2 regions of the Metabacillus litoralis genome follow, and region 2 is predicted to be linked to the other one. Evidence: a T-box and tRNA genes for the amino acid it is inferred to sense, from the RefSeq annotation. Region 2 holds a T-box; the other holds one or more tRNA genes.
The links. A T-box is a leader RNA that pairs with one kind of tRNA and senses whether it is charged. The one in region 2 lies ahead of glyQ (glycine--tRNA ligase subunit alpha), so its partner is inferred to be a tRNA-Gly.

Region 1: it has a tRNA-Gly gene. The T-box ahead of glyQ (glycine--tRNA ligase subunit alpha) is inferred to sense a tRNA for this amino acid. The anticodon was not compared.

What each region holds. Positions count from the first base shown of each region.
Region 1 is NZ_CP033043.1:4,769,946-4,774,380, forward strand. It holds gene D9842_RS23365 (two-component system sensor histidine kinase NtrB) at 1-601, opposite strand, end outside; gene D9842_RS23370 (hypothetical protein) at 789-1,061, shown strand; gene D9842_RS23375 (hypothetical protein) at 1,113-1,475, opposite strand; tRNA gene D9842_RS23380 (tRNA-Gly) at 1,793-1,866, shown strand; gene D9842_RS23385 (B3/B4 domain-containing protein) at 1,989-2,654, opposite strand; gene queG (tRNA epoxyqueuosine(34) reductase QueG) at 2,749-3,888, shown strand; gene D9842_RS23395 (amidase domain-containing protein) at 4,080-4,435, shown strand, end outside.
Region 2 is NZ_CP033043.1:2,559,194-2,563,628, forward strand. It holds gene glyS (glycine--tRNA ligase subunit beta) at 1-727, opposite strand, end outside; gene glyQ (glycine--tRNA ligase subunit alpha) at 720-1,610, opposite strand; T-box leader at 1,766-1,939, opposite strand; gene recO (DNA repair protein RecO) at 1,996-2,748, opposite strand; gene D9842_RS12795 (YqzL family protein) at 2,782-2,925, opposite strand; gene era (GTPase Era) at 3,081-3,992, opposite strand; gene D9842_RS12805 (cytidine deaminase) at 3,982-4,435, opposite strand, start outside.

The DNA of each region.
Region 1 (4,435 bases), 2.2 Mb from region 2:
CAGCAATTCTTCCGGCGAGCGCTTGCTTCTCAGCTTCTTTTATGACGTTAAGAAAATAAAAAGTACCTAATACTCGTTTAATCGATCCATCTGTATTCCATAAAATACGAGTATTAATAAGCCCGTAATTTACATCTAGTACTTCTTTATCTTTCATTTCAATACCTGTTCGTATCGTTTCAAGTAGTTCGATTTGATCGTCTGGAAGTTGTAAGAGCTCTCTTATATGTTTACCAATTATTTTATCCCGGTCTACACCTAGATCTTTAGCAGTTTGGAGATTACATAACGTTATGAGTCCATCACCATCAACAAAAACAATATGGTGAGGAACAAAATCAAAGATAGAGGAAAGGAAGAGTTCAGTTTCTGCAAACTGATCGTAAGTGGTTGAAATAATAAATTCATCACGGGTATGTGAATTAGTGTTTGCTTTTTGAATAAGTATTTGTTTGGAGTTACCTTCTTTAGCAACTAACTTGCTATGTTGTTTATTTACATATGTAAACGAAAAAGGAAGTTCACTTAGGAGTTCTTTTAGTAAAGCATTTTCGTTTTTTAATTTTTCAATTTCGAGGTCATGCTTAAGCTCATCTACCATTTTTTTGCTCCTTGTAAGACACATTTGCAATCATTATAAGGTTAGTATATCCTATTCTTTTTTTCAATTGCTAGCTATTGCCCATACCGAATACCATGTCATGCATTAAACAATTGCACCAACACCCATTCGAATTGGCTGTTTGCTGAATAGAATAATAAGAAACTTTCTAAAGGTGGTCATACAAATGGGAGAAGTTGAGGAGAAGGTGCATGAACTTGAGATGAAAATTCAAGAGCTAGAACAACAAATAGAGCATATAGAAGAATTTCATTCGAATTCTTTGGATGAGAATGATGTAAGAGCTGTTGTTGATGGTCTATTAGCTGAAAAAAATATTGCGACACAAGAAGAAATTGAACGACAACTCAACAAAAGTCATTTATCATTAATTAAATGGATTCTTGGTACCGGAGTAAGTATCGGAGCGTTAGTTGTAAGTATCGTTCGGTTTTTGTGATAGATGGATTGAAAAAAGGGCAACATCTTAGTTGCCCCTTTACTATCTATTTCAGTAATGATAATATCCTCTGCCGAAAGGACCGTCATCTAGTACAGCTCCACCTAGAAGCCCTGCACCAAGACCTAGAAGTCCAGTAGTAAGTGGTCCTACACCACCAGCGCCATATCCTCCGAATCCAGGACCATATCCTGCACCGTATCCGTATCCAGCGCCAGGGTAACCGCCGAATCCAGTGCCATAACCACCATATCCAGCACCAGGATAACCGCCGAATCCAGCGCCATAACCACCATATCCAGCACCAGGATAACCGCCGTAACCAGGACCTGCACCATATCCGCCTGTGAAACCACCAAATCCACCTGGATAACCAAAGCGTCCATCTGATAATCTTGCATCTCTATGTCTCATTTCATTTCATCCTTCCCAAATGTTATTTCAGTTTCTCTGTACTATATGTGTTTACCTAGCCACTTGGGAATATGTTTAGCAAGAATGGGCGACCGTCTAATGAAGTGAAGTATGGATGTACGGTCTTATGAAAGGTTTATTGCGGCACACACGTAAGATTTACTGAAACATCTGAAAAAAATATAAAAAGACTTGATTATCATATTGAAAGATTATATAATGTTAAAGTAAATTATGAAGAATGTTCGACATTCTTCGACATTATTTTCAAAAAGGTATTGCATCACATAAATATACTTGATATAATGTACCTATTCGCGGGTGTAGTTTAGTGGTAAAACCTCAGCCTTCCAAGCTGATGATGAGGGTTCGATTCCCTTCACCCGCTCCATACATAATAATTGGTTACAACGCAGTGTCTCGTTTCTTAGATAAACGATGCATTGCGTTTTTTATTATGTCATTGATTTTGCTATCAAATAATGAAGTAACTCGAAGGATAAATCCTTCGAGTTACTTGATGATCTTATATGTTGCGTCTCCGCCGTGTATTTGTGTAAACATACTAGATAATGCTTGTAATAGTTCTAAAGACCTCTCTTCAGAAAGAGAAGGGTTTAAATAAACAATATGTAAAGCTTCTGTTGTGTTAGATGTTACAGCGGTTCTTTTTGAATCCACATAAGGACTTCCAAATGGACCCTGATGATCCTCTGAAACTAATTTGTTATGAAAAGAAACTTCACGTTCATTGATGGCAAGATAGGTATCCTCTTCACTACCTATCTTGATTTTAACATCCCCAATAAGCTTATCTTTATCATAAATCCCTAGGGGAATTTGGTATTGAAGAGATAAAAAGTTATTTAAGTCTACTGCAGAGTTGAACGGTTGGAGATATTGCTGTTTCTGAACCCGTCGATATAATGCTTCACTTGAAGGGCGGTATCGGTTAGGGTCTGTTCCTATTGCTTTAAATAGTTGTCGCCATTCTAGGATGGCTGGGATATCCGTTACTTTCTTATCAACATAATCAAAATAAAGAGATTCTTGGAATAGCTGTAATCTTCCTTTGAGCATTTGAGGAGAATCTCCAACGTGAATACCCCGATATTCCACAATGCCAATTTTAAAGTCTTTGTTAAGTTGGTTGAGTTGATCTTGAACGGTCATTTCCATTAATTCATACCTCCACAAACATTGAATGTGGTGTTATTTTACCATAGTAGAAGAAAAAACTTAGAATATGTGACCTTTAAAGGAGGGAAGAGCAATGAATATTGAAGAATTTAAAAGGGAAGTTATTGAATATAGTAAAACAATAGGCATCGATAAAATTGGATTTACAAGCGCGAATATGTTTGAAGAGCTAAAGCAAAGGTTGATTACACAACAGGAGCTTGGCTATCAATCAGGCTTTGAGGAGTCAGATATTGAGAAACGTGTTGCACCTATTAAACTTTTACCTAAGGCAAGTTCAATCATATCCATTGCTCTTGCTTATCCTTCAAAAATGAAAAACGCTCCAAAAAGTACAAAAGAAGAAAGACGTGGTATATTTTGTCGTGCCTCTTGGGGGCAGGATTACCATGATGTGTTGCGTGACAGGTTAAATAAATTAGAAGTGTTTTTAAAAGAAAAAGTACCTGATATTCAAGTGAAATCGATGGTTGATACAGGTGAGCTTTCCGATCGTGCAGTTGCGGAACGGGCAGGTATTGGATGGAGTGGAAAAAACTGCTCAATTATCACGCCTGAATTTGGCTCTTATGTTTATTTAGGTGAAATGATTACAAACTTTCCTTTTCCGCCAGATACTCCAATGGAAGATCAATGTGGCTCATGTACAAAATGCCTCGATGTTTGTCCAACAGGTGCTTTAGTACAAGGTGGTCAGCTTGATTCATCGAAATGTATTGCTTTTTTAACACAAACAAAAGGTTTTCTGCCTGAAGAATACCGTACGAAAATTGGAAATCGCATCTATGGTTGTGATACTTGTCAAACAGTTTGTCCTGTTAATAAAGGAAAAGATTTTCACTTTCATCCAGAAATGGAGCCGGATCCTGAAATTGCAAAGCCAAAATTAAAACCGTTATTAACAATAAGTAATCGTGATTTCAAAGAAAAATTTGGACATATATCTGGTTCATGGAGAGGCAAAAAGCCTCTTCAAAGAAATGCGATCCTGGCACTTGCGCATTTTAAAGATACAACTGCGTTAGATGATTTAATAAAAGTGATGCACGAAGACCCAAGACCTGTGATTAGAGGTACTGCAGCATGGGCGATAGGAAAAATAGGGGAAGCTTCAGCAGCACACGAGCTACAAAAAGCATATGAAAAAGAAAAAGATTCACAAGTTAAAGAAGAAATCACGAAAGGTTTGTCCTTTCTTCTTACAGAAAAATAAAAGGATGTTAAAAGGCGGCGTTCTATTCTCCGCCTTTTTATGTTTTGATCCTCGCTATGTTTTATTGAAAGGGATCATAGTCAATGAAACGAATCTAATTGACTTTACATAAAATCATAGATAAAAGCGAAATAACATGACTAAATCTCAACACCTTCTACATACGTTTTAATAAATACGTTATGGTGGTGATGATCGTGAAGCAGCTAATTTCTGAGTTAAATGAAGCGAAACTTCAAATGCTGATCAATGCTAAATATATAAAAAACGAAAGAAATGATGCTGAACTACAGGCAATACAACGGAAACTTGAATTTTCTAGAAAACGAAATACAGAAATCGTTAAAGGTAGTACAAAAATAAATATTACGAATATTGACACAAGAACAAAAGACCTGAAGGAGGCAAGGTATACATGTCATTCGAAGTGGCTTAATAAGCAAAATGACTTTTTTTATCTTGAAGAAAGAATTGAAAACAGAAAGGCTAGTATTTATAAAAATGAAATTGTTGAAGATCTATTATTGAATCACGAAGGAGACAATGA
Region 2 (4,435 bases):
CCTCGTCAACCGGGATGACCCAGCTATGTTCCTGTTCTAGATCTGACAACTGCTGACTTATTGCTTCTTTTCTTTTTACAGGATTTGCAATAACGAATTGTTCTAGTAATACCGTTTCATACAATGAAGGCATCGCAATTTCAACTTTCTCTCCTAGAAAACGATGACCATATGTATATGAATCTGTTTTTACCCCAGCAATTTCAAAAGGAATGACTTCTTGTCCAAATAAGGCTACAAGCCACTTAATTGGTCGGATATATCGTAATTCTTGGCTTCCCCAACGCATGTTTTTTGGGAATGTTAATCCCGTTATTAATTGTTTAGCCTCTGTTAATAATGTTTTTGCTTCTATCCCTTTTGTGAATTTTTGAACGTGGACATACTCAACGCCATTAATTTCCTTAAAGTAGATATCTTCAACAGAAGCGCCTTGTCCTTTTGTAAAGCCTATTGCAGCTTTTGACCAATTGCCATTCTCATCAAGAGCAATCTTTTTAGCAGGCCCTTTTGCTTCTTCTTCAATATCAGGCTGTTTTTCTAGCACATCTTTTACTAATACGGCTATACGGCGGGGAGAGGAATAAGTTCTCACTTCACCATGTGATAACTGTTTTTCATCAAGCCATTTTGTTAATTTGTCTGCAAATTGATTCATTGCATCTGTCACATAATGTGCAGGCACTTCTTCTAAACCAATCTCTACTAATAAATCTTTCTTACTCATGATTTGCTCCTCCTTCCTGCTGTAACATAGGGAAGCCTAATTTTTCTCGTTCTTCATAAAATGTTTTTGCGACTTTTCTAGCTAAGTTTCTTACACGACCAATATAGCCTGTTCGCTCAGTAACAGAGATCGCCCCTTTTGCATCTAAAAGATTAAATGTATGAGAGCATTTTAAAACATAATCATATGCAGGATGGACAAGACCTTCATCCATCTGTCTCATAGCTTCTTTTTCATAGGTTGAGAACAAATGAAAAAGCATATCCGTATCAGACGTTTCAAAGGTATATTTTGAATGCTCATACTCAGGCATTAAAAAGATATCACGCACCGTGTATCCATCAGTCCACTCTAAGTCAAATACATTTTCTTTATCTTGAATATAAGATGCCAGCCTTTCAATACCATACGTGATTTCAGCTGAAACCGGCTTACACTCTAACCCACCAACTTGTTGGAAATAAGTAAATTGAGTGATTTCCATTCCATCTAACCATACTTCCCAACCTAAACCAGCACAGCCTAACGAAGGGTTTTCCCAGTTATCCTCAACAAAGCGAATATCATGCTCTAATGGATTAATTCCTAAAGCACGTAATGAATCAAGGTAAAGCTCTTGAATATTGTCTGGTGAAGGCTTCATTATCACTTGAAATTGATGGTGTTGATAAAGTCTGTTAGGGTTTTCCCCATAACGTCCATCAGCAGGTCTTCTAGATGGTTCAACATAAGCCACCTTCCATGGCTCTGGTCCTATACTTCTTAAGAACGTATAAGGACTCATAGTTCCTGCACCTTTCTCAGTATCGTATGCTTGCATAAGCACACAGCCTTGATCAGACCAATGCTTTTGCAACGTTAGAATCATATTTTGAATATTCATCTTTATACACCTCCATTAATTTATAAAACAAGTTTTTGCTTTTGGGTTTAAACAGCATGACTTTTGTGGTCTTATTTAAAACTGACTCGAAGGACACTGCCTTGATAACAGTCTTTTAAATGAAAAAAGCTCCCGTCCCTATGTCAGACTAATGACATAGGGACGGGAGCTAGCCCGCGGTTCCACCCTAATTGCTTATATATGTATAAGCCACTTTAAATGAATATGCTCCAGAACGCCTTTCATTACGGGTCAATCCTTAGCTTTCACCATCCTAAGGTCGCTATCATTGAGTAATCGTAATTACTTCTTTCCTTCAACGCAACAATTGTTAAATTATATTTGCATCTTAATTGAAAATTGTTCTAATGTCAACAATGTCCTTCTATAACTTTCCCTTTAAAGAATCCATTTGATCTAAAAAACGCTTTGATTTAATTGTTAGACCTGTATATTCCTGATAATAGGAGTTGATGACCATTTTTAATTCATTCTTCGTCTCCTGTTTGACAGAAATATTTCCTAATCGGTTTAAATCAAAATAATAAAAAAGACGAAGGAGCTTTACTGTCATCGGAGATATCTGTAATCGATAAGGATCATTTTCAAAACATCGATGACATAAAAAGCCTCCCTCTCGTATCGAAAAATGAAATGTTCCATCTTTTTGACCACAAATGGAACAAGCATTAAGCTGAGGCTGCAGCCCTAATACTGGTAACATTTTCATTTCAAAAATATGAATCAGAATATCCGGATCTACATCTTCATCTAGATATTGAAGGGTTTGTTTTAATAATTCAAATAAAAAAGGGTTTCTGTCTAGGTTATCAGTACTTTTGTCTAGTAACTCAGCTAGGTATGAAGCATATGCTGTTAAAAAAATATCTTCTCGAATACTTCTAAATGACAAAATTGTTTCTCCCTGCTGTAGACCACCTAAACCACTAGATTTTTGAAATAGGAACGTCCCATACGTAAAAAGTTGGGTGATTGACGTAAGGCGACTATTAGGTTTCTTAGCGCCCCTAGCCATAACCCCAACTTTCCCAAGTTCTCTCGTATATAATGTTATTATTTTGTTTGTTTCACCGTAATCGGTAGATCGTATAACAATTCCTTCACATTTTTGAAGCAAATTTCCCCTCACCTTTCAAAGGTTCAGGCAAGATCAGGAAATTGGAAAATCTAGTTCAGCTAGTTCATCATCTTGAGAATCGGGTCCTTCATCATTCTCCTTTTCTAACTCTTTAAAAAGAAGATACGTATCAATACTACCTGTTTGCGAAAAAACCTTCCAGGTAAAATCCAACATATAAACCCCACCTTTCAGTTGTTAAGACTAGCAAGCAATAAATCCAATTTCTTTACAGTTATCTTGACCTTATTTTCTTCATTTCATGTTAAACAATTTTTACTAATGCTTTTCATGAATAGGATTATTTTGTTTATTGTTTCATCCTAAACGCTTTAGTATTCATCTTCTCTAAATCCATAATCACGAAGCTGTGAAGCTTTATTTCGCCAATCTTTTTGCACTTTTACCCAAAGCTCTAAAAACACTTTAGATCCTAACAATGCTTCAATATCGACTCGGGCTCTTTGCCCAACTTCTTTTAGCATACTCCCACGCTTACCGATTACAATACCTTTTTGCGAATCACGCTCGACAATTATCGTTGCGCCAACATATATTGCAGCATTGTTTTCACGGCGCTCAAGCGTATCCATTACCACTGCAATGGAATGTGGAATTTCTTCTCTTGTTAAATGTAAAACCTTTTCTCGAATTAGCTCTGTTATAATAAATCGTTCCGGGTGATCTGTCACTTGATCTTCCGGGTAGTACTGAGGCCCTTCCGGTAGGACAGCTTCGATTTGTTGTAGTAACGTGTCAACATTGTTTCCCTGCAGTGCTGAAATGGGAACAATTTCTTTAAAAGGATATAACTCTTTATATTGTTCAATGAGAGGCAGCAGTTGATCAGGGTGTATTTGATCTATTTTGTTAATAATTAGAAAAACAGGTGTGTTCGTTTGTTTTAACTTCTCAATGATGAATTCATCACCACGACCATACCCTTCTTCTGCATTAATCATGAATAAAATTAAATCAACCTCTTTTAACGTGTTTTGTGCTACTTTCATCATAAAATCGCCAAGCTTATGTTTTGGCTTATGAATTCCTGGGGTGTCAATAAAAACTGTTTGAGATTGATTTGTTGTATAAACCCCTTGAATCTTGTTACGAGTTGTTTGTGGCTTATCGCTCATAATTGCAATTTTTTGACCGATCACCCTATTAATAAAAGTAGATTTTCCTACGTTTGGTCTTCCTATAATTGATACAAATCCTGATTTGAAAGATTGATTATGATTCATGTAAATCCTCCGCTGAAAAAGCTCCTGGTAGTAATTCGCTAACTGTAAGTTCTGAAACATCACCTTGGAGGTTTGTTAAAACAATTTTCATGTCTTTTGGACAAAGCTCTGCAATTACTTGACGACAAGCACCACAAGGTGGAACAGGTCTGACTGTATCTGCTACAACGGCTATGGTTGTATATTCTTTGTCACCTTCTGAATATGCTTTGAATATTGCTGTTCTCTCAGCACAATTACACATGCTGTAAGCAGCATTTTCAATATTGCAGCCTTTATAAACTTTTCCATCCTTCGTTAATAAAGCTGCACCTACTTTAAACTTAGAGTAGGGAGTATAAGCCATTTCCCTTGCTGCTTTCGCTTCTTCGATGAGTTGTTCAATGTTCACTAAATCTTTCTTCCTTTCTCTAAGAGAATGACTAATTCTCTCTTTTATTTTA